DNA from 4 places in the Dehalobacter sp. CP genome. Region 1 is predicted to be linked to each of the others. Evidence: riboswitches for the same ligand, from Rfam matches in the RefSeq annotation. Region 1 holds a riboswitch; each other region holds the start of a gene.
The links. A riboswitch is a leader RNA that binds a small molecule or an ion and turns the genes downstream of it on or off. The one in region 1 is predicted to bind cyclic di-GMP.

Region 1 (7,893 bases):
TCCATAGTAATTAAACGTACTTATATCCGTATAATTTCTGCCGATACTCCATACCAAATCATAACATTTTTCAATCCCGCTTCCATTTCTGCTGCCTAATATCATATGGTTCTTATCGTACTTCTTTATTGCCCCTGTTGTTATCGTATAATATTTTTCTATAATCGCTTTTTCAAAGTCTGTTTTATCCGTATTGATGGCCAATTGGTTCTTTCCGGTAAATGAAGTCATTTTTCCAAGTGTCTCGAATGAAGGATAACCTGTCCCCCAGGCCTTGTTTAAATTACTAATATTTCCATATCTATTTTGCAGCCAGTTGATCAAGGCAATCTTTGCCGTATGGGTTTTATCTTTTTTTATGACCAAGTCCGTAAGTCCGTATGTCGTATCAAAACTTTGGCCCCACCAGGCGAGTTCGTTATCCATATAATAGCCGAAAAGCCATGGGTCATTCTGATCTTCTTGGATCACCTTTCTAGCTAAGTCATCACAATAGTACACAAATTTTGGACTGAAAACATTCGGGAAACAATGATTGCTTGTGTCCAATCCGTATATTACATAATCTTCTCCGTATTTAGAGAAACTGTTCCCGAATCCAAACGATACCGTATGCGCTAGTCCACGATACCTCAAAGACGGTGCTGAATCTATTCCTAGAAGATTAAATCCCCAGCTGTTTAACCGCTCCGCAGTATTTTTTGCCCATTCTTCCTCAGACCCATAGATCTTTTTTACATTCTGTTCATATGGGGAATAACCCAATGCCTCTGAGTAATGTCCTTTATACGTCATCCTCTGTGCTCCGACGGCAATAAATCCTTTCCCATTAGGCGCAATCACCCACCATTTATCCCCTATTTTTTGGGTATGAAAAAATCCCGTTTTTTTACCGTTTATCGTCGTATCTGTTTCGATTTTAAGCTCAGGATATGAGCCAACTGCATTAACTTCATAAACTTTTTTATTTATTGTGCATTTTACGTTATCGTACTTTGTTTCTACGGCCGCACTTGTCAGAGCCGGAATTCCTTTGTTTGTACAATTCTCCGAAGAAAAAATATATTCTTTCTCCCATATTTTTTTACCATCTAACTCGCATACTACCCCTGTAATCGATTTATTGTTCAAACTTATCTTGAGAACATACGGCTGGTTATATTTCCACTCAATTCCATCTCCTACGTATGAACCAACTTTTAGTTTTGTCTCCCCATAATCTTGCACACACCATTGCCCATTAAACATTTCTTGAAGTTCAATATAATGCATTTTATTTTTAGCCTCAGGCCCTTCAACAAGTGCTAACGACCAATAATTATTATTGTCTGAATAAACTGATATCCCCGCCGACTTATACTTATCCCCTTGCGATACTTGAATAGTAACTTCCGATTCAAAAGTTAAATCAGTCCCAACGCTAGAATCATATTTAGCAAAGCTCTTTTTCAATGAATTATTTTGGAAACAACCATTATTTACTTCCCAAGATATATCGTCAGTGATCCACTTAGGGCTACCATCACTTCCAGCAACGTAGGCGGAGAAATCATCCTGCAATCTTTGACCGCTTATACTGGGTTCACTTCCAGCTAGTGTTGTTGGTGCCACTAAAACTAATATTAGGCTTATCGTGATTAACGTTTTGATTGTTTTTCTTAAAATGTTCATAATCTGCCCTCTCTAAAAACAAAAAACTTATTTTTTGGTAACTGGCTGCCATTTTACAGGCCCTATAGCTTTGCGTCCCTGCTTTTCAACAGGTTTGCCATTGTCAGTAATAAGTTAGACAAAAACAAAAAACTTAATTTTGGTAACTGGCTGCCATTTTACAGGCCCTATAGCTTTGCGTCCCTGCTTTTCAACAGGTTTGCCATTGTCAGTAATAAGTTTTTGTCCGATATTCATTTAATTAATAATTATCATATTTTCAATATTTAGTCAATAGTATTCTTTATGTTTTTTCTTTTTTCCTAATATATCTGAAAATGAGTAAAGCAATAATTCCAACAATTAAAACGTATAAACCCACGAATAAATATACGCTAAACGAAGTAACTGTCACTTTACAAATATTTGATATACTCTGATCTTCTGTACTCACCCTTATGAAAACTGTTCCTGGAGATAAGCCTTTGACCACTCCATTATTAACTGAGGCTATTTGCGGGTTATCTGACGTCCAATTTATTGTTTTATTTGAAGCGTTTGCCGGTATAATTAACGCTTCTAACCTCCGGGTCTGACCGACCTTGATAAATAACTCCTCGGGACTTATTTTAATATTTGTCACCTTTATGTCGTCCAAACTTGTATTTGGATTCTCATCAACAACAGTTTTGGTAATATTCACCTTAACATTATCAAATTGCGCTTCAAAGGCAGCTGTCGTTAGCGAGGGAATACCTGTTTTAACACAATTATCAGGTTTAAATAGATATTTTGTTTTCCAAATCAAAGAGCCATCCAATTCATATACAGCACCCGTAATACTTAATTTATTTAAAGTTATTTTTAATAAATAAGGGTGATTATAGTCCCAATGTAAATTGTCTGACGGTACTGTTCCCGTTACTAATTTGGTGCTTCCTTTATACTGGGCACACCATTCGCCGTTAATCATTTCCTCAAGTTCTACATAATGATTATTCTTGTCCGGTGCTTCAACCAAGGCTAAATGCCAGTAATTCTCATAATCTGTATAGATAGCAATTCCTGCTACCTTATACTTATCACCTTTAGAAGCTTTGATCATCACTTCCGATTCGAAGGATACTTCAGCGCCAGTTGGCGAGTTCATCAATGCAAAGCTCTTCTTCACCAAGTCATTCTTAAAATAACCGTCATTAATTACCCATGAAAACTCATTGGTCACCCAATTAGGCATTCCATCACTTCCAGTTGCATATCCAGAAAAATCGTCGTCATATACAAATGCCGTATTATTTGACGCATCATCCAATCCGGCCAAGGAGGTCGAACTGAAGGTTAACAGTATCTGAGATACCGTCAATAATACTGCCAGTGTCTTTTTCAGAATCATAATCCTATCGCTTTCCTTTCTATATATCCCGATTGGTTTACGAAGACCATCATAGTTATGATTCATCTAGTCTCTAAGAGAATACACATTACCATTTGTTGCTTTCGCTACACTGGTAACCAAAGCATAAGGTTCATCCTTTTCATTCACTAGTCCGTAATTTGTATCTAGCTTATAAGATTTTGTTAGTCCTTCAGCCGGAGGATCAACCCACATGAAAAATTCAGAACCGACAAGAAACGGCATATTGAATAATGCTTTTTGATATATTTCATAGGCTTTTGCTCTCTCCGTCTGCGTATCTACTCGCATACCAGCTCCTACGCTACACGGGAGTCCGCTATCATACGCCGGAAAAGACCATTCGCTTATCATTATTGGCTGCTTTGCTTTATTGTAAATCTGTGCAAATATCTCACTGAGTTCAACGTTCTGATAAACACCATTCACTTTTATTTGGTCATAAGCTGTTTCCGTTTGCAGGTCGACTTTTCCATAGTAATTAAACGTACTTATATCCGTATAATTTCTGCCGATACTCCATACCAAATCATAACATTTTTCAATCCCGCTTCCATTTCTGCTGCCTAATATCATATGGTTCTTATCGTACTTCTTTATTGCCCCTGTTGTTATCGTATAATATTTTTCTATAATCGCTTTTTCAAAGTCTGTTTTATCCGTATTGATGGCCAATTGGTTCTTTCCGGTAAATGAAGTCATTTTTCCAAGTGTCTCGAATGAAGGATAACCTGTCCCCCAGGCCTTGTTTAAATTACTAATATTTCCATATCTATTTTGCAGCCAGTTGATCAAGGCAATCTTTGCCGTATGGGTTTTATCTTTTTTTATGACCAAGTCCGTAAGTCCGTATGTCGTATCAAAACTTTGGCCCCACCAGGCGAGTTCGTTATCCATATAATAGCCGAAAAGCCATGGGTCATTCTGATCTTCTTGGATCACCTTTCTAGCTAAGTCATCACAATAGTACACAAATTTTGGACTGAAAACATTCGGGAAACAATGATTGCTTGTGTCCAATCCGTATATTACATAATCTTCTCCGTATTTAGAGAAACTGTTCCCGAATCCAAACGATACCGTATGCGCTAGTCCACGATACCTCAAAGACGGTGCTGAATCTATTCCTAGAAGATTAAATCCCCAGCTGTTTAACCGCTCCGCAGTATTTTTTGCCCATTCTTCCTCAGACCCATAGATCTTTTTTACATTCTGTTCATATGGGGAATAACCCAATGCCTCTGAGTAATGTCCTTTATACGTCATCCTCTGTGCTCCGACGGCAATAAATCCTTTCCCATTAGGCGCAATCACCCACCATTTATCCCCTATTTTTTGGGTATGAAAAAATCCCGTTCCTTTACCGTTTATCGTCGTATCTGTTTCGATTTTTAGCTCAGGATATGCACGTATTACAATGGGTTCTTCGTCTCTGTATGCCAAAGCAACTTTATTAATCTCTATAGTTATTTCAGATTTAACCGAAACATCAGGCTCTGATTTTAATACAGAAGAGCAAAGAAGATCGTTTGGCGAATCGTATATTATTTTTGCTGACTTTTGTTCACTAAGCCCAAAGGCAGGGAAACCTGTAGAAAAAACAAGAAAAAACAGCAATAAATAAAATATTTTTTTTGTCAAAATCTTCAAAATATAATCCCCTTACTTTACAAAAAAATCTCAAATATAAGAAATATGATATAATATAAAAGAAATATTTTGTCATCGGAGGAAAATAATGAAAAGTGTGTATGAGCAGCTTCTTCATCTGCTAAGAATATTTATTAACGGTGAAATACCAGATAAGGAATTACTTGCCTCCGTTGATGGAGTTGAACTTTATAATCAAGCCAGACTACAAGGTGTTTCTTCATTTCTGTTTGAGACTGTTTATCAACATAATGATTTGTTAAAAATCGATCACAGTGTATTGACTCATTGGAAAGAGAAAACGGTTGTGACTGCCGCACGTCAGTTGATGATGCTCCCAACGATAGGAACAATCTTTAATCTTTTTGAGACCAATGGCATAACAGCTATATCACTTAAAGGACTTGTCTTTAAGGAACAATATCCTCGGCCTGAACTACGTTCGATGAATGATCTAGATGTATTAATCAACGAGAAACAGATGAATCAATGCATAGAAGCGATGACTTCTCTCGGTTATAAGCCGAATGAACTAAATTACAATGATCCTGATCATATGCATATCGATATGATAAAAGCGGGTACATTCGCCGTTGAGCTTCACCGAACACTTTGGCATCCCAAATATATGCAAAAAATCGACAACAGCGACTGGGTGGATCATATCTGGAAAGACAAGCGTCTTCAAACGGTAGCCGGATTCCAATTTTATTGCTTATCCCCGGAGGATGAATTGATCAATGCTGTTATTCACACAGCAAGGCATTTAAAACACTCTAATGCAAATCTTCGTCTTCTTTCAGATTTCGTACTGTTTTTTAATTCTTACCGCAATCAAATTGATATAAACTACATTGAACAAACCTTAGAGTCAATGGCAATCTTGAATTTCTACTATTATTTAATGGATACATGCCGATTATACTTAGGATTACATCTTCCTGATAACTATCAATTAAACTCGACCAAGAACTCAGTAATAATCATTCAGAATATCATGAACAAAGAGGAAATGATTATAAGCAGCGATAGAGATCAAGAAAAAAAAGTTAATGGTTATCAGTATTTGCTCCAAAAGATAAAACTTGTTATCTCCAACAGCGCCATATACAATAAACTCTTAAAAATCGTTCATCCTTTTCGATCAAAAGCGCGTTTTCTACGGAAAATTGGACTACATTTTCGGTATTAAACCTTTGCTGTATCCTTAGATATTCCCTTATTCAATGACCTAAAATGCTTTTTTGCCTTTTTCAAAAATCGATTGGAATTAAAGAAATAATTATAAGAGCTGTAGTATCTTTTATAATCACGCTTCTTGACTTTATTCAGAACAATCCCGATCAACTTGGCATTAACGCCATGCAATTGTTCTTTGGCCCGTTGCAGACTTTTTTTCGAAGTGAATCCCGCTTTTACAATCAGCATAGTTGCATCTGCTTTTGACGCGACTATTGCTCCGTCAAAAACGCTTTCTAGCGCCGGAGTATCGAAAATTATATAGTCATACTCAATTTTTACTTGCTCGAATAACTTCTGAAAGCGTACTGCACACAACTTTTCGATTGGATTCGAACAGTCTGTTCCACAGGATAAATAGGTTAGGTTTGGAATATTCGTGTTGCTGATTACCTCCTCTAGTCGACCTCTCCCCTCAAGATAATCTGACAAGCCTAACTGCGCTTCAGCATTCAACCTCTTTGCAGCCGTCGGTTTACGCATATCTGCATCAACAAAAAGCACCCTCCACCCAGAGCGTGCAATAGATATCGAAAGACTAATCGCAAGCGAAGTTTTTCCTTCTTCTGGCTTGCAGCTCAATAAAGCAAACGTTTTACTTCTTCCATTATTATTAATGAGAAGACCGGCTGTAAGCATTTCATAAGCATCCCTGACCGCATTATTATCATTATCATACACATTAAAAGTCTTTATCTGCATAATATTACTTCTCCTCTTTATCGTAGATCATGCTCGGGTATAATCCCAATGACACGAACCCCGATATTATTTTCAATATCTTCAACTGAACGGATGGTTGTATTAAAATATTCCAACAAATAAATAATTCCCAAGGAAAAAACTTCTCCTGCAACGATCCATAGAATCATTTTTATAATGCCGTTATCCGGGATTGGCGTATTAGAAACCTGAGCTTTATCCAATATCCCGATAAAATCACTATTTGTGATTTCTTTAACTTTTGACGAAAATACTTCTCCCATTACATTCGCGACTGATGCAGCCATTATCGCATCATATGCAGTCACTCTGATTTTTAATAAACCCGAGTCTTCGTTGATTGATAAATTCGCCATTGAAGAAATTGTGCCCGCAGATAGACTATATTGATCCAGCTTCCTAGCGGCTTCAGCAGCTACAGAGCGGCTATAAAAAATCCCGGAATATTGTTTAAGAAATTCCTTCCCCATCGTGATGTCAGAATAACTCAAAGACTCACCTGCCGTCACTCTATCACGATTGAGAACATATAGCGTTGTATCTGCGTTATACGTTGGAGATGATAAGAAAATATGAAAAAACCATCCCATTCCTCCAAATAAGACCGCAAAAACAACGCATAACCACCACTTGCGACTGATTGAATCGATGATTCTTCTAATTTCCACGTATATCTTCCTTTCAATAACATATTATTTTCCGACTCCGTCATATATAAACCCTATCGTTTCAAGCTCATTCCTGTCATAAATATTTCTGAAATCAAAGAAATAATTGCCGTTCATTTTACTTTTCATCTTAGCTAAATCCATACTCCGAAACTGGTTCCATTCCGTAAGCAGGACAACAGCCTGAGCATCTGCTACAGCTGCATATTCATTCTCGGCATAATCAATATCCAAATTCAGAAATGCAATTTTTTTGGCGTTCTCCATTGCAATCGGATCATAGACAGAAAGACGTGCCCCTCTTTTATGCAACTCATGAATTATCGTAATTGACGGAGCCTCCCGCATATCATCGGTCCCTGGCTTAAAGGCAAGTCCTAAAACGGCAATCCGCTTGCCTTGAATATCCCCCATTTTTGTGATGATTTTATCAACCATGCGTAACTTTTGAGATTGGTTCGCAATAATTACAGCATCTACAATTGAAATATCAACGTCAAACTCTCTTCCAATATGCACTAACGCCTTTGTATCTTTTGGAAAACAACT
Region 2 (7,893 bases), 700 kb from region 1:
ATCCTTTCGCATCCAGTCTCTATCTGTTCTGTGGCAAGCGTCGGAATCGTATCAAAGCCTTGCTCTGGGAAGGCGACGGATTTGTACTTCTTTATAAGCGCCTCGAAAACGGAAACTTTAAATGGCCCAGGTCTGCAGATCAGGTGAGGTCTCTTACATGGCAGGAGTTCAAGTGGCTGATGGAAGGTCTGGAGATAGATCAGCCAAGAGCCATAAAGAAGGTGAAACCAGGCGCTTTTTGCTGAGGTTAAAACGGCTGAAAGTGCCGTATTTACTGGATTTTAGCCCATTTTTGTGGTATAATAAAACCATAAAAACCGTTGGGAGAAAAGCCGTTTTATGGTTTCAAAGGACACCTACATCGAGCAGCTGGAAAATACAATAAAGAGCCTGGAACAGCAGGTAAGTAACCTTACCGAGATGGTGCTCCTTCTCCGCAAAGGGAAATTTGGCAGTTCCAGTGAAAAAACGCCGCGTGAGGAAATCAGTGACCAACTTAGCCTGTTCAATGAGGCAGAGTTAGAAGCCGATCCTCATGTCCCTGAACCCGTCGTAAAGGACGTAAACGGCTATAAGCGGCGAAAGGCCAAAACGAAACGGGAGGTATTACTTAAGGATCTTCCTGTCAAAGAAATCTTATGTGAGATTCCCGAGGAAGATCTTTACTGCGGCAACTGCGGAGTCACGCTCAAGCCGATTGGTAAAGAGACCGTCGTGAGGAACTGGAATACATTCCACCAAAATTGCAGATTATCCGGTATGTGCGAATGTCCTATGAGTGTCTCAAATGCAAGCATACGGATACACCTTATATAGAAAAAGCACTGACACCATCTTCTCTCATGCATCATTCTCTGGCATCGCCCAGCACGGTAGCAAATGTCATGTACCAGAAGTACGTGAATGCCATGCCACTCTACCGCCAGGAAAAGGACTGGGAGCAGCTTGGTTTTTCCCTCTCAAGGGCGACGATGGCCAACTGGATCATCCGGTGCTCACAGGATTACCTGTATCCCGTTACCAGATACCTTCGGGAACAGCTCCTGAAGCGAGATGTCCTCCATTGTGATGAATCACCGGTCCAAGTATTGAAGGAGAATGGCCGAAGGCCACAGTCCAAGTCTTACATGTGGCTGTACCGTACTGGAGAAGACGGGAAGGAGCCCATTATCCTGTATGACTACAGGACAACAAGAAGCGGCGAAAATGCCGCCGAATATCTGAAGGGATTCAGCGGGTTCCTGCACAGCGACGGATACTCAGGATACAATAAGCTGGCAGAAATTGTTCGATGCGGCTGCTGGGCTCACCTCCGCCGCAAGTTCATAGAGGCCATCCCGGATAACCGGGCGAAAGATTCTCCGCTAACAAATGCGGAAATCGGTCGGGATTATTGCAATCGGCTGTTTAAAATCGAAGATGGGCTGTCCGAACTTACATCGGAAGAAAAATATGCCAAGCGTCTTGAGCTGGAAAGGCCGGTTCTAGATGCCTTTTGGTGCTGGCTGGACTCCCTTCATATACTGCAGAGCTCTGCCCTCGGCAAAGCAGTGACCTATGCAAAGAACCAGAAACAGTATATGGAGAACTACCTACTTGATGGAAGGTGTTCCATTTCCAATAACGCGGCCGAAAACAGCATCCGTCCCTTTACTCTAGGAAGAAATAACTGGCTATTTGCCGATACCCCAAAGGGTGCCTCCGCAAGCGCTGCTGTGTACAGTATTGTGGAGACCGCTAAGGCGAATGGGCTTAGTGTCTATACATACCTGAGCTATCTGCTCATGTACATGCCGGATACAGATTATCGAAATAATCCGGAGGCTTTGGAAGAACTGATGCCTTGGTCGCCTCGAGTACAGGAAGAGTGTAAAAAATGATTCGCCGCGCCGGTTGAGGATTGCCATTATAGCTTATTTGAATTGATATTTAAAGGCACTCTGTTGTTAAGCGCTTACGAATAATAAGTTTAAAGATAGTACAATCACAATGAATACGGTTGAAAAAGTTGAAAAGGTTTGCAAACTATTTCAACCAAAATTGGAGTGGTTGCATGAATATACAAAAAGTCACAGCAGAGTATCGGCTAACACAGTGGATGCAGGTGATCCAGGAACGACAAAGCAGCGGACAAAGCATAAAAGAATTCTGCCAGGAGAAAGGTATAAGCAAACATGCCTACTTTGACGCTTACTTTTAGATTGAGGATTATCGCATCATAGTGTATACTCTTTGTGGAGCTTATCAAATAATTTAGAGTAATCGGGGGTAGTCCAATGCATAAAAAAGCATATATTATCGTGTTGATACTGGTCTTGGTACTTATTGTGCCTTATACAGCTTTTGCAGATACTGATGATGACGATGATAAACTCGTTCCTATTAATACACTTGAGTTCAACGAGATAGAAGATCTCATGCTAGCAAGAAACCCAGTAATTAAAGGAAATATGAAAAGCTTCAGTGATTCTTATGACGGCAAGAACAAGGGGATTACAGTGGCTAACGACTATTTGTCCGAATGGAATGCCAAGAACATTGCCTTTGGTACCGGTGATGGTACTAACCCTAAAGATGAGGCAGCGATCGCATATTTACTAAATGCTCAGAAAAATTTACTTTTAATGCAAAAAGCCTCCTATGAAAGTGGGGATAGTATTAATACGATAGTCAATATTCAAAAAGGGAATAATTCGCTGATTTGGGGTGTCGAAAACCTTTATATATCATATAATACTCTCATTACTCAGTTAGAAGATTCAAAGGCAAAACAATCATTGGCCGAACGACAGGTCAAGATTATTAAGATTCAAAAAGACCTCGGTATGGCCACGGAATTAGACGTGGCTAAGGCGGAAAACACGTTGTCCGAGCTTGAAATGAATATTCAAAGGATTAATGTTTCCCAAAAAGCAACGATTCAGCAGTTAAATGTGAGTTTGGCACAGGATAATAATACAGAATTAACAGTCAAAAAGGTACCTGAAGTTACAGCAGCTCAAATGCTTGCTATTGATCCTGATGCCGATTATCTTATAGCCAAGACCAAAAGTTATGATATTCAGATAGACTCTAGCTCAGATGATTCTCAAAGAAAGTTTAAGAATAGTTTTTACCAGGCTTATCAAACTGTGCTGGATAAGCAAAGAATACTTGACATAGAGCAGAGAAAACTTTTAGCTGTAGAGAGCGAATATAAGACTGCACAATTAAGTTATAAGTTAGGGAAGATTTCACTGGTACAATTCGAATCAACGAAGTGCACTTTTATTAGCCAGCAGACAGCTATTGAGACTGCAAAAAACACGCTTGCTGTAGCGTATAGAGCATATGAATGGGCTAAACTTGGGCTTATCGTAAATTCTGCTTTGTGACCAATGGGCGCTGCAGTTCTCTAACAATATTACGAGAAAGACCGATTACTTAGGTGAACGGAAAGACCTTTTTTACCACTGGCAGATTGGGCTTGCTCGACCAAAACATACGGTGATAAGGACCAAAGTCCCTTTTCTACCTCCCATTGGTCTGAAAAGACCCAAAACAATTGAACTTCAAAAGTATCTGTACTATAATGGCTTCAGCCAAAACGATAATGGCAAATCTGTCGAAAGACGGAGACGCAAAGCCACGGGTCTAACACCGAAAGGTTATGACAGCCGGGTTACCGAAAGGGGTAGATAGAATGATCCATAAGAAGATTCTGGTTTCAATTCTTTGTGTCCTGCTAATCATTGCGGTCGCTCCAACTTGTGTATTTGCTGAAACAACCACGGATGGAACCACAGTTATCGAGGATGTTTCAACGAGTGCTCCTGATACGGCCATAGAGCCCGCTACAGATTCAATAACGACTGACCCAACGACAGACACAACAACTGATTCAACGACGACTGATACAACAACAGATACACTAACAACCGATTCCACAACAATGGATTTGACCGGCCGGGCCTCAGCTGAAGATGAAGCCGGCGTAACACCGGACAGCTGGCTCTATTCAATCGAACAGATGATTGAAAGTGTCCAGGTTGCTGTAACTTTCTCTAATGAAGGAAAAGCGGAACTGCTCGTTGAGTTTGCCAATGAAAGGCTGGCCGAGGCGGAAATCATGTCCGAACAAAACCAGTTGGATTTGATGAAAAAGGCTCTGATAGCGTACTCGGATACAATAAAGAAGGCGAACTTCCAGGTGCAGCAGATGATCGAAGATACCCAAGCAGCTGAAGGTAGGAACACGACGGCTACAGATGCTACTGGGGATGATGGGACCGTCACTACTTTCACAGATGAAACAGCTGTAAATGATACTGCCGAAAAGGACACGGTCGCAGCTGACACAGAAGAGAATACGGTGATCAGCAATCTGCTTGCCAGCATTGAGCTTGTTCAAAGCGATGCAGATAAAGTCGTCTTAAAAATCAGCGGCAATCTGACAGAAGATCAGGCTGAGATCATGCAGAATATCATTAAAGTCGAAGTTCAAAACACCATTGCGATCAAAGCTTATGTGGCTGCCAAAAAAGCCTATGGGGATGCGGTGCAGCAATTTGCAGCGGCCAAAGCAGAGTTGGGTGAAGCCCGTGCTTCAGGTGACGAGGCTGCCGTTGCCGCTGCCCTGGAAAAAGTCGAACAGGCTGAACAGTACAAAAACGACATGCAGGAGCTCAGGAAAGATGTTCAGAAGATCAAAGTAGAGACGAACAAAGAAACGAAGGAAGTCTTGAAAGAGCAAACCCAAAACATAAAAGAATATAAGAAGGCCAATAAGGGCCAAGCCGTGAGCGACCAGGAAGATAGCCTGGAAGCAGGGGACGAACAGGATGCAACGGCTGTAGATAATCAGGATGTAACGGTTACTGGCGATCAGACTGCCATAGCCGATGACCAGCCTGCTTCGGATGAAACAACAGTGGATGGCACAAGTGATGAAAGTGGTGGAACAGTCAATGCTCAAAGTATTCAGAACACAGTCACGAATACCTCTTCAAATAACGGACATAACGGTAAAGGGCAAGGAAAAAGATAGGACTTTATATTTTCGATAACTGAGAATCATTCAAATAGCATAAAATGCAATGCCTCCCAAAAAGAAAACAGACAGCCACCAGGCAAATGATATGCTCCCTTCGTAGTCAATGTCATTAAGTTAAGGCCTAAAAAACACAACCATCCAGATTAAGATGGTTGTGTTTTTCTTATACATACAGGTGGGCATATAAAATTTATCAATTGTAAAAAAACACTTGACAAATAAATAAAAATCGAAGGCTTCGCCTTGAAAATGAGGACATTTTTAAGGAGGCCTTCTAAAATGAAAAAGAAAGCATATCCAGAGCAGGTACGAACTGCGCTGCACCAAGCAATACGCTCAATCACAGCAGATTTACCGGCTTGCGTGAAACGACCAGGGCAAGATTTTTCACGCGAACGGAAATTATCACTGCATACTATGCTGCTTATGCTTGTAGGCATGGGAGGCAATAGCCTTTCAAAAGAATTATATGATTGGCTGGGTTATTCGTCAGAGACTGCAACCGCTTCAGCATTTGTCCAACAGAGAGACAAAATTCGTCCAGAAGCACTGAAACTACTGTTTCACGAATTTACAAGATTAGCAGTATCGGAGAATTCATTACAAGACTACAGGCTGCTCGCTGTTGACGGTTCGGATTTGAGACTTCCGTCAAATTCAAATGATGGATTCTCCTCCATCAGGAACAGCGAAGATAGCAAAAATTACAATCTTGTGCATTTGGACGCTATGTATGACCTGATGGGCAAGGTTTATGTCGATGCATCCGTGCAACCCAAGAAAGGCATGAATGAGCATAAAGCCTTAGTATCCATGGTAGACCAGTCTGAAATCAGCGGAAATGTAATTGCAATCATGGATCGGGGATATGAGTCATTCAACAATATCGCTCATTTTCAGGAGAAATCATGGCACTATATCATCCGGGCGAAAGAATCCTATGGGATTATATCAAGGCTTTCTCTACCAAATTGCCCGGAATACGATGAAGAAATCACGTTAACCCTCACCCGGTGCCAAACCAAAGAAACGTTACCGCGTAAGCGTCAAAGACACCATCACATAGAATTGTAGCCTTGAAGATAGTACAATCACAATAAATATGGTTGAAAAAGTTGAAAAAGTTTGCACACTTTTTCAACCAAAGCGGAGTGGTTGTATGAATATACAAAAAGTCACAACAGAGTACCGACTATCACAGTGGATGCAGGTGATACAGGACCGGCAATGCAGCGGACAGAGCATTAAGGATTTCTGCCAGGAGAAAGGAATAAGTAAGCATGCATACTTTTATTGGCAGCGACAGTTACGAAAGGTTGCATGTATGGAACTTTCAAAACGGAAAGAAGAAACCATCGTAAGCTGTGTCCCGGAAGGGTGGATGCAACTTTCCCAAGGTCAAGAAATAAAATCAACGCTGGATATTGAAGTCGGTGGCTGTCACGTCACCGTGGATGCGGAGACGGATCCTGAACTTCTGAAAAAAGTCTGCCGCATATTGAGGGTGCTGTAATGAGATGGAGTGACAAACCCGTGTACCTATGCTGCGGGCATACCGATATGAGGAAATCAATCAACGGACTCATGGCGCTGGTTAAAGACAACTTTTCCATCGATCCGTTTTCAGAAGCATTGTTTGTATTCTGCAACCGGCATCGGAACAGAATAAAAATCCTGGAATGGGACGGCGACGGATTCTGGTTGTATTTCAAACGTCTGGAGCGCGGACATTTTCGCTGGCCGGCAAAGGGAGACACTGCCACCATGGTTCTTGAAACCAAAGAATTATCTTATCTTATTGAAGGTGCGAAACTGGAGAAAAAGCTGAAACGAGAAGAAGTTTTCGAGCGGCAAATCTCTTGAAATATTTATCTCGAAACAGCGTTTAGAACCGCATGAAATCTAGCTTTTTTGCGGTTTTTATGGTATAATTTTCTTATGAAAACGCAAGAAACTTCAGCAGAACAACTGCTTGGAATAATTGAAGAAAAGGACCGCAAAATTGCTGAATTAGAGCAACAAGTACAGTGGTTTATGTCACAGATCCGCCTTGCTAAGCATAAACAATTTGGCGCATCAAGTGAAAAGACAGACGGTATTCAGATGCTCATATTCAACGAGGCCGAATCAAGCGCCGATATAAGCAAGCCGGAACCGAAGCTTGCCGAGGTAAAAGCGCATTATCGTAAACGGACACGCCTTACAACTGACAAATTGCCGAAGGATTTACCTGTTGAGGTAATTGAACACGAGCTTCCGGCAGAAGAGTGTATTTGTCCGAATTGCAGCAGTCAGTTACATACAATGGGCAGGGAAACTCGCGAAGAACTCAAAGTCATTCCTGCCAAAGCAATCATTGTACGGCACGTACGGCATATTTACGCCTGCCGTAATTGTGAAGGAACTGCCGAGCATGTTCCTATCATAAAAGCAGATATGCCGGAACCTGTCATCAAAGGCGGATTTGCTTCCCCCGAGACAATTGCCCATATAGCGGTACAGAAATTCATGATGGCATCCCCACTATACCGACAGGAGCAGGAGTGGAAACAAAACGGCATCCTGCTTTCCCGGCAGACGATGTCAAACTGGATGATCAAAGCCAGTGAGGACTGGCTGGAACCGATATATGAAGAGATGAAGCTTAGATTATGTGAGCATGAAGTGCTCCACGCAGATGAAACCACGCTGCAGGTGTTGAAAGAACCGGGAAAGACGGCGCAGTCAAAGAGTTACATGTGGCTGTACCGCACCAGCGGAGATACAAAACACCAGATTGTAATTTATGACTATCAAGTTGACAGAAAACATACCCATCCTGGAAAATTCTTAAAAGATTTTACAGGTTACCTTCATACAGA
Region 3 (7,893 bases), 690 kb from region 1:
AAATAATAAAACTGTTTCTATGAAGGGAGCATATTTTTTATGGGACGGAAAACAAAAGTTCCAATAGAGGAAAAATTGAGAGCAATTGAAGATTATCTTTCTGGCAAAAGTGGGACATCTCAAATCTGTTACGCTTAAAGACCTTGAACAAAAGAAATCTTTAGCGGAGAAACAGCTGATTGTATTGAAAAAGCAATACGTCCTCGGAATGATCACAGGCTTATCTGTAGCGAATGCGACAAATTCTCTTGACTAGCTCAACGCAAATATTAAGAAGCTGACTTATACTAAAACTGCCATGGTATAGCAACTAAACGTGAATCTGGGGCAGGATGCTGATATTGATCTGGCTGTCGGCATAGTACCGGTGATATCAAAACAACAAATTTCCGCTATCAATGTCGATGCGGACTATTTGACTGCAAAAGGCCGGAGCTATGATGTGTTATTGGATTCTAATTCAGATAATTCTAAGAGTAAGTTTAAAATCGACTTCTACCAAACGTATCACACACTTTTAGAAAAACAAAGCGCTTTAGGCTCCGCGCAACAAAAGCTGACAGCGGCGGACAGCAAATTTAAAATTTCCGAGTTAAAATATAAAATGTCCAGTATTTCACTGCTCCAATACGAAGCGGATAAGAGTGAGTATCTGAGTCAGCAAATAGCCGTAGAAATAGCGGAAGAGACGCTTACCCAAGCTTATCGTGCTTATGAATGGGCTAATCTAGGATTAATTGTAAGCGCTGGGTATTAGAAAGGTCCTAACGTGTAGGTATTGGAATAGCCATGATTGGATCCGCCATTAACTACTAGTCGGAAAGTATATGTCTGGCCACTGGCGAGACCCGTTACCGTTGCCGACGTAGAATTTTTGTCCAGCCACGTTGTATTGGAATTGACCCAGGCCGTTCCTCCATCAGTAGATTGCTGGAGGACAACGCTAGACGCATTGGCGGCTGCGCTAAATGTAAAGCAGGCCAGTCCGCTGACAATTGTACCACTGAAATCAGATATTGGGACACCTATAGGGACAAGGGAGAAGGTATTGGAGTCTCCTGCCCGATTCCCTCCCGTTACAACCAGTTTGAATAAGTAGGTCTGACCGTTGATAAGACCTGTAACTACAGCAGAGGTAGAACTGGAACTCAAGACAGACGTCGTCGAGGAGTTCTGCCAGGTTGCGCCGCCATCAATGGATTGTTTTAGACTAATCTGCGTAGCCCCTCCCGGGGGGCTAAAATATAACGTTGCGTCACCGTTACCTGTAACTCCGGAAAGATCATATATGGGGATATTTGCGATTGAAGTATTGTTTTTTCCTTCGGAAAGCCATTGGCCGGAGACATAAGCTACATAACCTTTAGCTACGTTCGCTGTTGTGGTGGTCACATAAATTACGACTTCGTTACTGTTAATGTTAGCTGTACTGATCGTTCCTGTACCGCTTATGGTTTGTGTCGCGTTGGCGTTAAGCGTTTTAATCGTTGTCATTTTTCGCGTTGTCGTCTCCAACTTTGCTGTTATTCCATCGCAGGCAACGTTGACCGTGCCGAAATCTCCTTTTAAAGTCACCTGGTCGCCACGAATCATATTTACTATGGAGAATCCTACCGATGAGGTGTTCTCGTAACCATCAAGAGTGCAATTCGATAAAACTATCGTATTCTGTACTTGGGATTTTCCTTTAAGATGGATGACTGCTTCTTTTCCAGAGGGGACATCGATTACCAGGGTTTTAGACATAAATGTATCGCAGCAAATACCATCCACCGATCCCCCTCCCCGAATGGTCGTTCGGCCTTTGACGGTTACATTTTCTAAGGTTACTGTTCCGTTTCCGATACCTTCACCGAGTAGTAGGTCGCCTTCAATGACCGTATTTCGGACCGTGATATCCGATGCTTCGATTGCCAGACTTCCGGATATTGTCGTTTCCCCTGATGGAGGCCCATAGGTTCCCTTTTGGTTAAAAATGCTCCTTAAAACTTGGTTTTGACTGTGGGTATAGCCATTTAGAACACTGTTAGGAATCGTTTCTTCTCCGCCCAGGGTAAGTAGATGGCTGGAAACGGTCATTTTTTTGAGGATAAAATCTTCGGATGGCCCGATAGGAATTTTACCACAGAGGACAAGGGGAGATGATGTTTGGGCCGCAAGAGCTATCCCTGCAAGTGAGTTCGTTAAGCCTGCTTTGTTTTCCGCGCTAGCGAGATATATTATATTAAAGTCGAGGTCTTTGGAGAATTTATCAAGAACTGCGCGGTTCGTAGCATAGCGGTCGTTGCCTGCCAGTCTGAGGGGAGAAGGGGCTTGATCCTCAATATTTTTGCCGACGACTCCCGTGCCGCCGATAATATAGGTGCGAGTTATTTTATAATTACTCAAGTGCATTTTTACCACCTCAGGCAAGTTATCCGCTGGCGTAAGCAGGATGGAGTACCCTTTAGCGGCGGCCACTGCGGAGATAGACAGTGCATCCGCGAAGTTTACTCCGCTAACTAGTGCGACCTCTTTGGTGCCAAGTCTCTTCGCAATTTCGACAGAAGTCACATATCTGTCCGAACCATAGATCCGGTCAGTGGTTTTTATACCAATTGTTTTCAGGGTTTGCTCTACATCGGCGGAGATTGCCTCGTATCCGCCTACGAGGATCGCCTTGGTTGCTCCTAATCGTTGTATTTCGTTTTGGGTATATCTATTGATAGTATTTTTTTCTGTGAATAGGATGGGGGCATCGTATTTTTTGGCTAAAGGACCTGTACAGAGTGCATCAGCCAACGCGTCTCCTTCGACTAGAACCACATAATCGGATTTTTTCCATCCTTCCTGCGAGATGGCCACAGCTGTTTGGTAGCGATCCGTACCCGCTAGCCGATTTTCATCAGCCCTAGCAATGTTCGGACTAGGCAGAATGATTAGCATCAGAACAAAAAAGCCTATTATAAGAAATGTAGAAAGTACTTTTTTCCTTAGATGTAGATATTCTAGATATTTCACTGCCAAATCTCCTTCATATAATATAGAATTATCGCTATACAAGTTATTATTTCCCATTCTAATCCTTATCACTTTCTAATTCTCTGTGTGTGACAATATTCCTCCAAATAATATGATAGAAAAAGTCATAAAATGTACAAATGTAATTAATCTACTAGGTACTTATTGAAAAAAACGATGGGATAAATAAAACATAAAGTACATAACAGGGGCACCCGAGAGGCACCCGAGGGGACAGGTTCATGATTGATATCATCCTCACAAGTTGATCTAGATTTGACAAACATTATAAGAAAAGAGAGGGGACGTAACCGAAACATGAAGTTACGCCCCCATGGGTATCAAGTTTACCATAGTTTAGACCCTGGGATCACAGTGGTAGGATGCCTAGCTCACATGAAGAGAAAATTTACGGATGCGATTAAGGCCTTAAGCCCGGAGGAGCAAAAGAAGACCGTTTACTTCAAGGGACAGGAGTACTGCGATTACCTGTTCCACATTGAAAAGAAATACAATGATGCTGACCCTGGAGAGCGTCGGATAAATGGCTGTTTCATGATAATCTTGTTATGAAAGAGTAACAGAAAAATGAGACAAATAACGCTGAAATCCACTTTAATCCTCCTTAGAGTTTTTTGAGTAAACTTGAGAAACTCTAATTTAGAGGATTTTCTCACGGATCTAAGAGAGTTTTCATACACATTCTTATTAGACGCTTACAATGATTTTAATATGATTCGGGCCTGCTGGTTTACAGTGAGCTCTTTTTTACGCCACTAGAGTTTACGCTTACTTTTTAATTATTTAACATGCGAATATTTTATATAATTTCAACATAAAGTAAATTTAAAATTAATTTTTATGGGACAAAAGTCTCATTTTTTATACCCCAATGGTCTGGAATAAGTCCGAAAACCTTGATTTTCAAAGTATTCTGGAATATAATGGCCTCAGCCAAAACGATAATGGCAAATCCGTCGAAAGACGGAGACGCAAAGCCACGGGTCTAACACCGAAAGGTTATGACAGCCGGGTTACCGAAAGGGGTAGATAGAATGATCCATAAGAAGATTCTCGTTTCAATTCTTTGTGTCCTGTTAATCATTGCGGTCGCGCCAACCTGTGTATTTGCTGAAACAACCACGGATGGAACCACAGTAACCGAGGATGTTTCAACGAGTACTCCTGATACGACCACAGATCCCGCTACAGATTCAACAACGACTGACCCAACGACAGACACAACAACAGATGCAGTAACAACCGATTCCACAACAATGGATTCGACCGGCCAGGCCTCAGCTGAAGATGAAGCCGGTGTAACGCCGGACAGCTGGCTCTATTCAATCGAACAGATGATTGAAAGTGTTCAGGTTGCTGTAACTTTCTCTGATGAAGGAAAAGCGGAACTGCTCGTTGAGTTTGCCAATGAACGGCTCGCCGAAGCGGAAATCATGTCCGAACAAAACCAGTTGGATTTGATGGAACAGGCTCTGAAAGTGTACTCGGATACGATAAAGAAAGCCAACTTCCAGGTACAGCAGATGATCGAAGACAACGAAGCAGCTGAAGGTACGGATACGACGGCTACAGATTCTGCTGCGGATGATGGGGCCGTCACGACTTCCACAGATGAAACAGTCGCAGAGGACACGGCAGCAACTGACACAGAAGAGAATACGGTGATCAGCAATCTGCTTGCCAGCATTGAGCTTGTTCAAAGCGATGCAGATAAAGTCGTCTTAAAAATCAGCGGCAATCTGACAGAAGATCAGGCTGAGATCATGCAGAATATCATTAAAGCCGAAGTTCAAAACACCATTGCGATCAAAGCTTATGTGGCTGCCAAAAAAGCCTATGGGGATGCAGTGCAGCAATTTGCAGCGGCCAAAGCAGAGTTGGGTGAAGCCCGTGCTTCAGGTGACGAGGCTGCCGTTGCCGCTGCCCTGGAAAAAGTCGAACAGGCTGAACAGTACAAAAACGACATGCAGGAGCTCAGGAAAGATATTCAGAAAATCAAAGTAGAGACGAACAAAGAAACGAAGGAAGTCTTGAAAGAGCAAACCCAAAACATAAAAGAATATAAGAAGGCCAATAAGGGCCAAGCCGTGAGCGACCAGGAAGATAGCCTGGAAGCAGGGGACGAACAGGATGCAACGGCTGTAGATAATCAGGATGTAACGGATACTGGCGATCAGACTGCCACAGTCGATGGCCAGTCTACTTCGGATGAAACAACAGTGGATGGCACAAGTGATGAAAGTGGTGGAACCGTCGATGCTCAAAGTATTCAGAACACAGTCACGAATACCCCTCCAAATAACGGACATAACGGTAAAGGGCAAGGAAAAAGATAGGACTTTATATTTTCAATAACTGAGAATCATTCAAATTGCATAAAATGCAATGCCTCCCAAAAAGAAAAACAGACAGCTATCAGGCAGATAAAGTGCCAGGGCTGTCTGTTTTTGTGGTCTTCATCTGTTTAGGCCGGTACTGCCCGCTTACGCTTGCGGAGGATCATAAAGGTCATTGGTCGTAGTTTCGATGACCTTTATATCCTTTACCCCTGTAAGGGCACCGTTTGCCGTGAGGAATATCCCGCCTGCTATAAGCGCGTTCATAACGTCCATGGCTTCAGCCAGCTGAATATCCTCTCGCGGTTGGGGAACTGTTAGGGAAAACGTGTTCTCTCCGGTGGTCGCGAAAGTTAATCTTGCTGTTCGGTTGGTGGTCACAGCCAATTGAATCACCTCCTTGACGCCTGAAATTGCCCTCCGCTTTACGCTTCGTTTGTCAATTCATCCGTTCTTCTGAAGTAAACGTCAAGCAGCGTATATTCCGACAGACTGAAGATGGCGTGAGCCGCCTCATAGACAGCTTGATTCGAAGCATTGTAAACAATATTGTTAAGGGTTCGCTGTTTGGTTATCGGAGCATCGGAGGTGCTGACTCCGGTCTGATAAACCAATACCAGAGCGGCGCCGGATGGTGCTGAAACAACGGCCATTCCAATCATCTCCTTTCTCTTTTATTGGACAGCTTACTTGCTGTCTTGTATATACTATGCTTGGCTTGTCCAAAGGTTCCCAAAAAAAATCAGGAACGAACTCTAAGCGGTTTCTTGGGGGGCGGCCACTCTTTAATCGTCTCTGCCATGTATTCAATCAGTCGATTGGCCTCTTTTCTTTTTTCTTCTTTCAGGTTCGGATCGATATGGGCCAGATTGGTGAGCGCTGTCGTCAGATCGAAGAAGGTATCGGCGATTGTTTTGCAGCAAGCGTTGCATTTTTCTACATACTTGATGTGAGCGTCCGGGTCATGTTCGGTTTTAAGGTTGTGGGTAAAAGGGGCTGTTATTGCAGAGGGGGCATCACCGGCAGAGGAGGCATTGTTGGCAGATTGCGCTTCTGCATTGATATTTTCCGGATTCGTTGGCCTTGTTGCAGCCTTAGCGTGCTCCTTTTTTAATTCGGAGATGGTGCTGTCGATCGTCTCCAGCCCTTTTTTAAGTAGCTGATTCTCCTGAAGCACCTGCTCCTTCGCCTGATTGGCCTGATCTCTGTCCTTCAGAGCCTGCTGAAGCTCCTGTTTCGTCATACTGCCGACGTCATTGTGCGTGATGAATTCCTCCCGTTCCTCTGCCGGGAAACCCAGTAAGAGGAGGGCCTGGGTATAAGTCAAATGGGACACTGGTGTCCCATTTGAGCTGTCGGATACTTCAGGGAAGTTAGGCCCGTACTCTTCGTAGAGCTTTATCAGCCTGGAGGCAGTTCGGCGAGAATAGTTCACGGACTCTTCCAGCCACTTAATCCATTCCCCGTGTTTGACCAGATCTTTGGCTTCCAGCAATCGACGGCCGATTTCAATGGCGCCGGCAAGCAGGATTTTTTTGGTTTGGCAGGTTATCATATTTATCTCAGCCGCTATGACAAGCGGTGTGCGTTCGGTGATCGGATTATCCATGCCGCCCGCCCTTTCATTATGAGTCTAATTACAGCATATGCAGATGGGTTTCGGATGGTGAGGGCTTGGTTTTGTGACGTAACAGACAGAAGTAATAGCAATGGCAAAAGATAGCTAAAGATAGCAGGAATAGCTATAGACAATAAACGCAGCGCAATAATAAATAAATCCCACGGGTTTTGAATCCGTGAGATTTTTAATATCAAAATGATTTGTTATTGAGACTTTGTTTTATACGGGCCTTCTCTGCAGGGATCTGATGGAAATTTCATGTTCGCCAAGTACCTGGATAATCGATTTTTGGTCATCTGAGATCTTGTCTAATTTATGATTGGTCTCTGTCCGAAATTCCATCAGTCCGGCTGTTTGCTCAACAACAACATCCAGTTTATGTTCAACCTTACAGAGTCGTTGATCCATGGAATCCAGTCGTTGGTCGATATCGTCGAATCGTTGGTCGATACCGTCGAACCGTTGGTCGACACCATCGAATTGTTGGTCGATACCATCGAATTGTTGGTCGATACCATCGAATCGTTGATTAATACCATCAAATCGTTGAGAAATGTCTTTCTTCATTTCTCTGATTTCACGAAGCACGATAGTCTGAAACTCATCATTGGACATAGCGGCTTCCCTCCAAAACAAAATGGATCCTTTAATAGATATTATGCAATATAAAAAAGAAAAAAACAACCATAAAATTCCAAAAATTTACAAAATAATGTTGCCATTTATGGGAAGAAAATATTTGGTAATATCTAACTTGAACCCATTGACCCAAGGCACAAAGGAAGATAAGATAAGAGAGGTGACGTGCCGACTGACCAGTCGGTCGCGACGGCCACGGCCGCAACCACGACATTCATGAATATGTCCCAAAAAGAATAGACTTAGAAAGATATTGATTTACGGGGGAGTAGAAAA
Region 4 (7,893 bases), 400 kb from region 1:
AAAGTTCACGTTCAGCAGAATCTATCCAGTCCATGTACGTTGCTTTTTTCATTTCATGTCTGGTTGTTGAATGGCCTTTTAATATAGGACAAACAACATCATAACCAAGAGCAGTCAAATATTCGGCCAAAGGCTTCACTTCGTGTACCCCACCACCAAACCCATGAATGATTAGACATTTCGTTTTTTCATCATCTATTGCGTTCATCTATTACTGCCCCAATCTCTATCTGGCTTATTAATCAATGATTTATATTTAATCCTTTGGTTGGGGGACTCCAATACCCTTAGATTAGCAGAAAGATACCCGCCGGTACAGAGCTCGCGGGTATCTTTTAAATATTTGGCAGTTACCTATCTATCATTCACAACAAGGGATTCCTGCATAATCTTGTTAAAAACAGTGACCAGATACGGATCAAACTGTTTGCCGGCGCATTTATTGATTTCAACAAGTGCACTATACGGGTCCATGGCCCGTTTATAAGGCCTTTCATGCGTGATCACATCGTAGGAATCAACAATGGATACAATTCTCGAGAACAGCGGAATTTCATCTTCTTTCAACCCCTGCGGGTAACCTTTCCCATTCCACCATTCATGATGACCGAGAACGGCTTCCGAGACATGCGCTAATTCCATGGAAGACTGCGTGATCCGATAGCCGATTTCGGAATGTTTTTTCATAATGCTCCATTCTTCCGGGGTCAAGTCACCTTGTTTTTTTAAGATTTCCCCGGGAACACCAATTTTGCCGATATCATGCAGCATCGCAACCTGGACAAGTTCGACGATCTCTCTTGGGGATAAGCCGATCTGACTACCGAATTTACTTACCAAACTTTTTAGCCTCATGACATGGGCTTCCGTCTGATAATCTTTTTCCCAGAGCAGTTTTTCCAGGAACTCGATGATCGCAAGGCGGGTTTTCTTGCTTTCATTCAGTTTATTGCTATACATTTTTTCCTCAGCCTGGTTGATCATTTCTGTCAGAGAGTGTTTCCTGTTCTCATAAATCGTCAGGCCAAACGAAATGTCGATCGGTACTGTTTTCGGGCGGGAGATTTTTAGGTTGCTCTTGACATTGTTTAAAAGGACGCCGGCCTGGTCAAGCGGCATACCAGGCATGATAATGATAAACTCGTCCCCACCCCACCGGATAATCACATTCTCCGGGCCGATAGTCTCCTGCATGATTCTGACCCCGTCAGCAAGTAATTCATCCCCTTTTTCATGACCAAAGGTGTCGTTGATTAGTTTCAGACCATTAAAATCCCCCATGACCAATGTTGCAGGCATGAGGGTCTTTTCCAGGAAATTTTCCAGCGTGTTTTCAAAATAAGTACGGCTGTAGGCGCCGGTTAATTTGTCATAAACAATAAGGTTCCTGATATTAGCTTCTTTGCTTTCGAGCTCCTCCCGGATGCTTTGAAAGTACAGGGCCTGCATATTGAGATAAGCAAGCAGACCAACGACGCCGGCAACTAAATAACCGACAGGTGATGGAATAACCTTCATAAATTTGCACAGCGGGTAGAATAAAATCGACAAGGCCCAAAAAATATAAGTATAGCCAAGCATTATTCTGATCGGGCTTTGCGGTGTTTTTGCTTTTAAGCATGTCATAGCTGCTTTGGACAACAATGCGATGATGCAGACAACAGACAGAAGTAAAAGAGCGGTTGTCGGGAGTCCCTGGACAGTAATACATATAAAAGTAAGGATCAAAAAGCCTGCGCTGATATCCCAGAACACCGGATAGCTTTTCTTAAAAAATAGCTGCGTACCCTTGAATACCAGCCAGTAGCCTGCGATCGAAGAGGCATAGTTGATAATTGGAAGCACCAGCGACTGGCTGCCGGTTTCCAGCAATGCAATTCTGGAAAGGTAGGTAATCATCATCATTACAATAGAAAGGCTCCATGCCAAGAAATAATGTTTCTTCTCGGAAAAATATAAAAAACCGTAAGATATCAACAACACCAGGGTAATCGAAATACTGGCTGCAACGATGGAATCCGCTGTCATGTAGATCCTCCCTCAAAAAAAAATCGCGGCCAAAGCAGCCGCGGTTTTCATCTTCTGTGTGCAACCCGACTGTCAATATGCTTCAGCACTTAGACTCGTAGCTTTGCGTCCCTGCTTTTCAACAGGTTTGCCAATGGATCATATGATTTTAACTCAATTATAGTAAAATACACGAAATCTGTCAATAAATGTATGAATAATCAATAAATGTATGAATAATCAATAAATGTATGAATAATCAATAAATGTATGAATATTAAGTAAGTTCCCCGTCATAGGAAGTAATCACTCTGTATAAATCAGGCCGGCGGTCTCTAAAGATCCCCCACTCCAGCCGCTGAACCTCGAGCTGGTCCAGATCAAATTCCGCGACTAGAACAGTTTCTTCGTTTCGTCCGGCCTCCGCTATCTTATTGCCCTGCGGCCCGGCAATGAAAGAAGAACCATAGAAGGTGATTTTGGAATCATCCTCTTCCTCGACACCAATCCGGTTGGATGCGACCACCGGGATCAGGTTCGCGGCAGCATGGCCGAGCATGCAGGCCTGCCAATGGTCTTTGGAATCGATCGTCTGATCCAGCGGTTCTGAACCGATGGCTGTCGGATATAACAGGATCTCCGCCCCCATCAGGGTCATGCAGCGGGCAGCTTCCGGGTACCATTGATCCCAACAGACGCCGACTCCAATCTTGGCGTAGCGCGTCTGCCAGACTTTAAAGCCTGTGTCACCGGGGTTAAAATAGAATTTCTCCTCATAGCCTGGTCCGTCGGGGATATGACTCTTTCTGTATTTGCCAAGGATATCGCCGTCGGCATCGATCATGGCAATCGTATTATAGCGCGCATAGTTTTTCTTCTCATAAAAGCTGATCGGCAGGACGATCTCCAGCTCTCTGGCAATTTTCCGGAAATGTTTGACTGCTTGATTGTTTTCTAGCTCAGCAGCATAAACGTAAAAATCCGATTTTTCTTTCTGACAGAAATACGGGGTTTCGAACAGCTCCTGCAACAAGATGATCTGCGCTCCCCGGGCTGCTGCCTCCCTGACCAGTGTCTCCGCCCCGGCAATATTTTCTTCAACGTTACTGGTGCAGCGCATCTGGGTTGCTGCCACTTTGACGTTTCTCATCGTTAATATTCCTTCCCAACTGCCTGATTTCGGTGTGTTCTGAACCTGATCTTACAGGTGTTTCTACTATTTTGTTAATTTGTATGCATTTTCTATTTTACATGATGCAGAAAAAAACCACAACGCAGAAGAGCGCAACATATAAAAGATGTATCTGTTACGCCCTTCTCTTCATTTATATTTTTCAAATTTTCGTATATGTTGTTGGGCAATTCATACACTCACCTTAAACGGTTTACAGCAGGCATCTGCTGGGTGGTACAGTGAACATTTCCGCCTTCCCTAATAATGGCCATTCCATTAATGGTTCGGATCCGTCTTTCCGGAAAGATCCCGCTCAGGGTTCGAATAGCCATGGCATCTGTTTCGGCAGCCTGGCCGCCGAATACAGGTAAAATGATTCCGCCGTTGACAAAGTAAAAGTTCAAATAACTCAGCGTCAGCCGTTTTCCGTCAGCAAATACGGCGGGAGGCTGCTGTATTGGGATGATTTCAAGGGTTCTTCCTCTGGCGTCTGTTTCCCGGTTTAACACTGCGAGGTTTTCCCGGGTAATCGCATAATTCGGATCGCAAGGGTCATCACAGACCTGAATCAGGATTTTGCCAGGCGACGCAAAACAGGCGATGTTATCGACATGTCCGTCTGTTTCATCTCCACATAAGCCTTTTTCCAGCCAGATGACTTTGTGGATATTCAAATATTTCTTCAATAGTTCCGTAATCTGCTCCCGGGAAAGATCAGGGTTGCGGTTCGGATTGAGCAGGCATTCGGCCGTTGTCAAGAGTGTACCTTCTCCGTCCACGTGCAGCGAGCCGCCTTCCATAATCAGCGGCGCATCAAACGGTTTCAGGCCGAGGTGCTTCAATATTTGGGGCACGACCTGGTTGTCCAGATCCCAGTCCGGATATTTGCCGCCCCAGGCATTGAAGTGCCAATTGATGCCGGCTGTATCTCCCTGATCATTGACGATAAACGTCGGCCCGTTATCCCGAAGCCAGGCATCATTGTGCGCCAGCGGCAGGAGCTCGATCTGCCTGTTCCGAAAGCGGCCTTCGAGCAGGGATCGTTCGTCGGGGTTTACCAATACGGTGACGGGTTCAAATTCCTCGATGGCTCGAATAATGTCGGCATAACCCTCACAAACAGCCTCGTAATTTTCCGGATGGCACATCGATGACCGAACCGGCCAGGAAATAAAGGTTCGTTCGTGTCTGGCCCATTCCGCAGGCATTCTATAGTTTAAATCGCTCGGAAACATCAGTTTATCCTTTCTTTAGCAACAACATAGATCCATCATTACTTTCAAATGAACTTTTTTCATGATGATTATTTATGGTTCATTTTACATGGAAATCCAACCATTTTTCAAGGTATAAAATCACCCCACGATAATTGTGGGGTGCATCAGACAATATTTAACGATTGATGGATATACGTTAAAGTTATTCTTTATCCTGAAACTTTTCCGTGTCTTCACGCCGGATCTGGGCGCGTTTGATCTTGCCGCCGATCGTCTTCGGCAGTTCGTCGACAAATTCGAGAATTCTCGGGTATTTATACGGAGCCGTCACCTTTTTAACATAGTCCTGGATCTCTTTTTTTAACAATTCAGAAGCCGTATAGCCTTTGGCCAGCACAACAGTCGCTTTGACGACCGTTCCCCTGACGGCATCCGGCGCGCCGGTAACAGCACACTCCACGACGGCTGGATGTTCGATCAGCGCACTTTCAACTTCAAAAGGACTGATCCTGTAGCCGGAAGCCTTAATGACATCGTCATTGCGGCCAACAAACCATAAAAAGCCGTGCTCATCCCAGTAGGCCATATCCCCTGTGTGGTACGTATCGTCATACCACACTTTATTGGTAGCAGTTTCATCCATGTAGTACCCGCAGAACAATCCGGCAGGCTTATTGGAATCAGCCTCGCGGATGACCAGTTCTCCTTCGACTCCCGGAGGGCATGGAACTCCGTTTTCATCGACCACATCAATCTTGTAGGCTGGATTCGGTTTGCCCATCGCTCCTGGATAAATATCCAGCCATTCAAAGTTGGCAACCAGCACGGTCGTCTCGCTCTGGCCAAATCCGTTTAAGATGCTTAAGCCGGTAATGCTTTTAAAACGGTTAAAGACATCCGGATTTAAAGGTTCTCCGGCTGTGGAGCAGTGAACAATCGAGGACAGGTTATATTTTTCGAGATTGTGTTCAAGCAGGAAACGATAAATTGTCGGCGGTGCGCAAAACGTGGATAACTTATATTTTTGCATCATTTCCAAAAGCTTTTCCGGGATAAACTTGTCCATATCATAGACAAACTGCACCGCGCCGCAAATCCACTGGCCGTAAATTTTCCCCCAGCCGAATTTAGCCCAGCCGGAATCGGAAACCGTCAGGTGAAGCCCGCCGTCCACGACGCGCTGCCAGTATTTGGCCGTCACAATATGACCAAGCGGATAGGTGAAGCTCTGAATGGCCATTTTGGGCATGCTCGTGGTCCCTGACGTGAAATAGATGATCATTGTGTCGTCATTCATTGTAGCGTCAGCACCTGTCGGCCGGACCCAGTTTTCGGAAGCGGCCTCCAGGCTGCTGTCAAAATCAACCCAGCCGGGACGCCGGGCCCCAACCAGAAACAGCGTTTCGAGCGTTGACGATTCTTCCCTGGAAGCTTCGACATGGTCGAGAATTACCGGATCATGATAGGCGATGATCGCTTTAATCGATGCGGCATTATTTCGATAAATAATATCCTTCTGCGTAAGCTGATTGGAAGAAGGAATATAGATCGCGCCGATTTTGGCCAGAGCCAGAATCGCTATGTATACTTCATAACGCCTTCTCAGGATCAGCATGACTTTGTCGCCTTTGCCGATCCCAGCTTTGCTTAACATGTTCGCCGTTTTATCTGAGTATTTTTTCAGGTCGGCAAAGGTAAAGATCCGTTCATTACCGTGGTCGTCGCACCAGACCAGCGCTGGACGCTCTGGTTCCAGACGGGCATATTCATCGACGATATCATACGCAAAATTGAAATTGTCAGGTACTTTCACTTGATAATTCGCACAAAAATCTTCATAAGAATCAAAATCGGTTTTCCCGATGTATCTTGAAGCGAGGTTCATCTGTTCACATCCTTTATAAAAGTATGACGGTTAAAAATTTTGCTGATCTTTTTTCGAGGGCCAGCATTTTATGTGGAATCAAGGAATTAAAATACAGAGAGTCTCCCGGATCCAGTACATATTCCATACTGCCGATCATGACTTTCATCTTGCCTTCCAGACAGAAGTTAAATTCCTGTCCGTGATGGGAAACAAGTTCAGGACTATTTTCTGCATCCAGGGTCACCAGCAGCGGTTCAATTTTTCTGTTAACGTACTGATAAGCCAGACTCTGAAAATCATACTGGTCATACCGTTCAACTTTGAGTCCCTGTCCCTTTTTGATGAAGCAGACATCATGCAGTTTGGGCGAGACGCCGGTAAGAACATCCGTTAAATCAACCTGATAACAATCGGCAATTTCATAGAGAATACTGATCGGAATATCATCTTCGCCTTTTTCATACTTCAGATATTCTTGAACAGGCAGTCCAATTTTACGTGCAGCCTCTTCTTCGGCCCAACCGGTAAGTAATCTTAAGCCTTTAATTCTCTCGGCAATATCCCTCACCTTTTCATTCATCTTTCAACCCTTCCTTTCGCGTAAAATAGTGGATCATGTAATGATCCTCGAGGTACAGCCAGCGGGCCTTACAGCTTTGTTCCCGGATAACGGCATTTGTCTCAAGAAGATGATCCGCTTTTTTGGCATCTTCCAGCAGGCAAAACGGACAGGCGCGATGCCGTTTGGCAACCGTGGAATAACAGCGCTCGCCAAGTTTGACACCGCTGTCCTGTGCCGCCTTATTTGTGGCAACAACGATCCGGCGGCTCGTAATCAGATAAGCCGGCTCTTCGATCAGCTCCAGGCCCTTGACAAAGCATCCGATGTATTTCTGTTTGCGTAAATCAAGCTGGATCTTCATAAAGCGGGTATGCTTGATTTTATATTGATTCAGACATCGGGTGATCCGGCTTTCATCTTTCTGGGAATGAAAAAGGAATTTCATCCCGTATTCAAAGCCGTCATCTTTGGGGGTCTTGCGAATAATCAGCGCATTAAATGAAAATTCTTCATTTTCAAACGTGAACATGATATCGATGATGACAATATTAACCGGAATATCCACTGGGATAAAAGCATATATCCCGCCTGTGCTCAAATCCAGGATCGTAATCGGAAATGTTTTCTCCACTTCGACCTTCCGGTTGTTAATCGAGGAAATCTTCGCTGTGGCCGGAATATCATGGATCAAATCGACGCGGAAATACTTCCGTTTTTCCTGAAAGTCTTCCATCCAATCACCTCAAGAAACAGTTTGAAAATCATGTCGATGCGTTTTTCTGATAAATACCATTTTACATGATGTTGGATAGAACCACAACGAATGTACCCGCAAAAATTTGCGAATAATATGCCACGGATGAGTCCGGATAAAAAAATACCAGAGTCCAAACATTAATTTGGAGACTCTGGTATTGTTAAAAACAATGCAGAAATATTGAGTTTTATCGTTACAAATTTTACAGATTATTTTCTGGATTAAGCGCTTCTGGTTTCTTTTCCGTTCTTTTCTTTTTTTGTTTCTTAATATTTTTTGGATTTTTGTCGCCCATACGGATCCTCCCTT

Region 2: it holds a riboswitch for cyclic di-GMP, as region 1 does, so the genes downstream of both, AAH944_RS12840 (DUF5667 domain-containing protein) here and AAH944_RS09300 (beta-galactosidase) in region 1, are expected to answer to the same signal.
Region 3: it holds a riboswitch for cyclic di-GMP, as region 1 does, so the genes downstream of both, AAH944_RS12785 (DUF5667 domain-containing protein) here and AAH944_RS09300 (beta-galactosidase) in region 1, are expected to answer to the same signal.
Region 4: it holds a riboswitch for cyclic di-GMP, as region 1 does, so the genes downstream of both, AAH944_RS07440 (HD domain-containing phosphohydrolase) here and AAH944_RS09300 (beta-galactosidase) in region 1, are expected to answer to the same signal.

The regions. Positions count from the first base shown of each region.
Region 1 covers NZ_CP157399.1:1,875,162-1,883,054, forward strand. Annotated here, with positions in the region: gene AAH944_RS09300 (beta-galactosidase) at 1-1,671, opposite strand, end outside; cyclic di-GMP riboswitch class I at 1,705-1,780, opposite strand; cyclic di-GMP riboswitch class I at 1,810-1,885, opposite strand; gene AAH944_RS09305 (Ig-like domain-containing protein) at 1,955-3,043, opposite strand; gene AAH944_RS09310 (beta-galactosidase) at 3,110-4,714, opposite strand; gene AAH944_RS09315 (nucleotidyltransferase family protein) at 4,803-5,906, shown strand; gene AAH944_RS09320 (CpsD/CapB family tyrosine-protein kinase) at 5,903-6,655, opposite strand; gene AAH944_RS09325 (YveK family protein) at 6,673-7,344, opposite strand; gene AAH944_RS09330 (UDP-glucose dehydrogenase family protein) at 7,369-7,893, opposite strand, start outside.
Region 2 covers NZ_CP157399.1:2,572,886-2,580,778, reverse strand. Annotated here, with positions in the region: gene tnpB (IS66 family insertion sequence element accessory protein TnpB) at 1-245, shown strand, start outside; partial or broken gene tnpC (IS66 family transposase) at 340-1,880, shown strand; gene tnpA (IS66 family insertion sequence element accessory protein TnpA) at 2,054-2,200, shown strand; gene AAH944_RS12845 (TolC family protein) at 2,277-3,374, shown strand; cyclic di-GMP riboswitch class I at 3,585-3,669, shown strand; gene AAH944_RS12840 (DUF5667 domain-containing protein) at 3,683-5,026, shown strand; gene AAH944_RS12835 (transposase) at 5,312-6,106, shown strand; gene tnpA (IS66 family insertion sequence element accessory protein TnpA) at 6,192-6,545, shown strand; gene tnpB (IS66 family insertion sequence element accessory protein TnpB) at 6,545-6,895, shown strand; gene tnpC (IS66 family transposase) at 6,971-7,893, shown strand, end outside.
Region 3 covers NZ_CP157399.1:2,563,266-2,571,158, reverse strand. Annotated here, with positions in the region: gene AAH944_RS12805 (hypothetical protein) at 86-256, shown strand; gene AAH944_RS12800 (hypothetical protein) at 317-757, shown strand; gene AAH944_RS12795 (cell wall-binding repeat-containing protein) at 754-3,000, opposite strand; gene AAH944_RS12790 (IS66 family transposase) at 3,319-3,573, shown strand; cyclic di-GMP riboswitch class I at 3,958-4,042, shown strand; gene AAH944_RS12785 (DUF5667 domain-containing protein) at 4,056-5,357, shown strand; gene AAH944_RS12780 (DUF2922 domain-containing protein) at 5,505-5,744, opposite strand; gene AAH944_RS12775 (DUF1659 domain-containing protein) at 5,783-6,010, opposite strand; gene AAH944_RS12770 (DUF3102 domain-containing protein) at 6,100-6,966, opposite strand; gene AAH944_RS12765 (hypothetical protein) at 7,198-7,614, opposite strand.
Region 4 covers NZ_CP157399.1:1,470,319-1,478,211, forward strand. Annotated here, with positions in the region: gene AAH944_RS07435 (alpha/beta hydrolase) at 1-208, opposite strand, end outside; gene AAH944_RS07440 (HD domain-containing phosphohydrolase) at 355-2,028, opposite strand; cyclic di-GMP riboswitch class I at 2,085-2,170, opposite strand; gene aguB (N-carbamoylputrescine amidase) at 2,285-3,157, opposite strand; gene AAH944_RS07450 (agmatine deiminase family protein) at 3,379-4,416, opposite strand; gene AAH944_RS07455 (AMP-binding protein) at 4,601-6,283, opposite strand; gene AAH944_RS07460 (helix-turn-helix domain-containing protein) at 6,297-6,845, opposite strand; gene AAH944_RS07465 (PilZ domain-containing protein) at 6,838-7,560, opposite strand.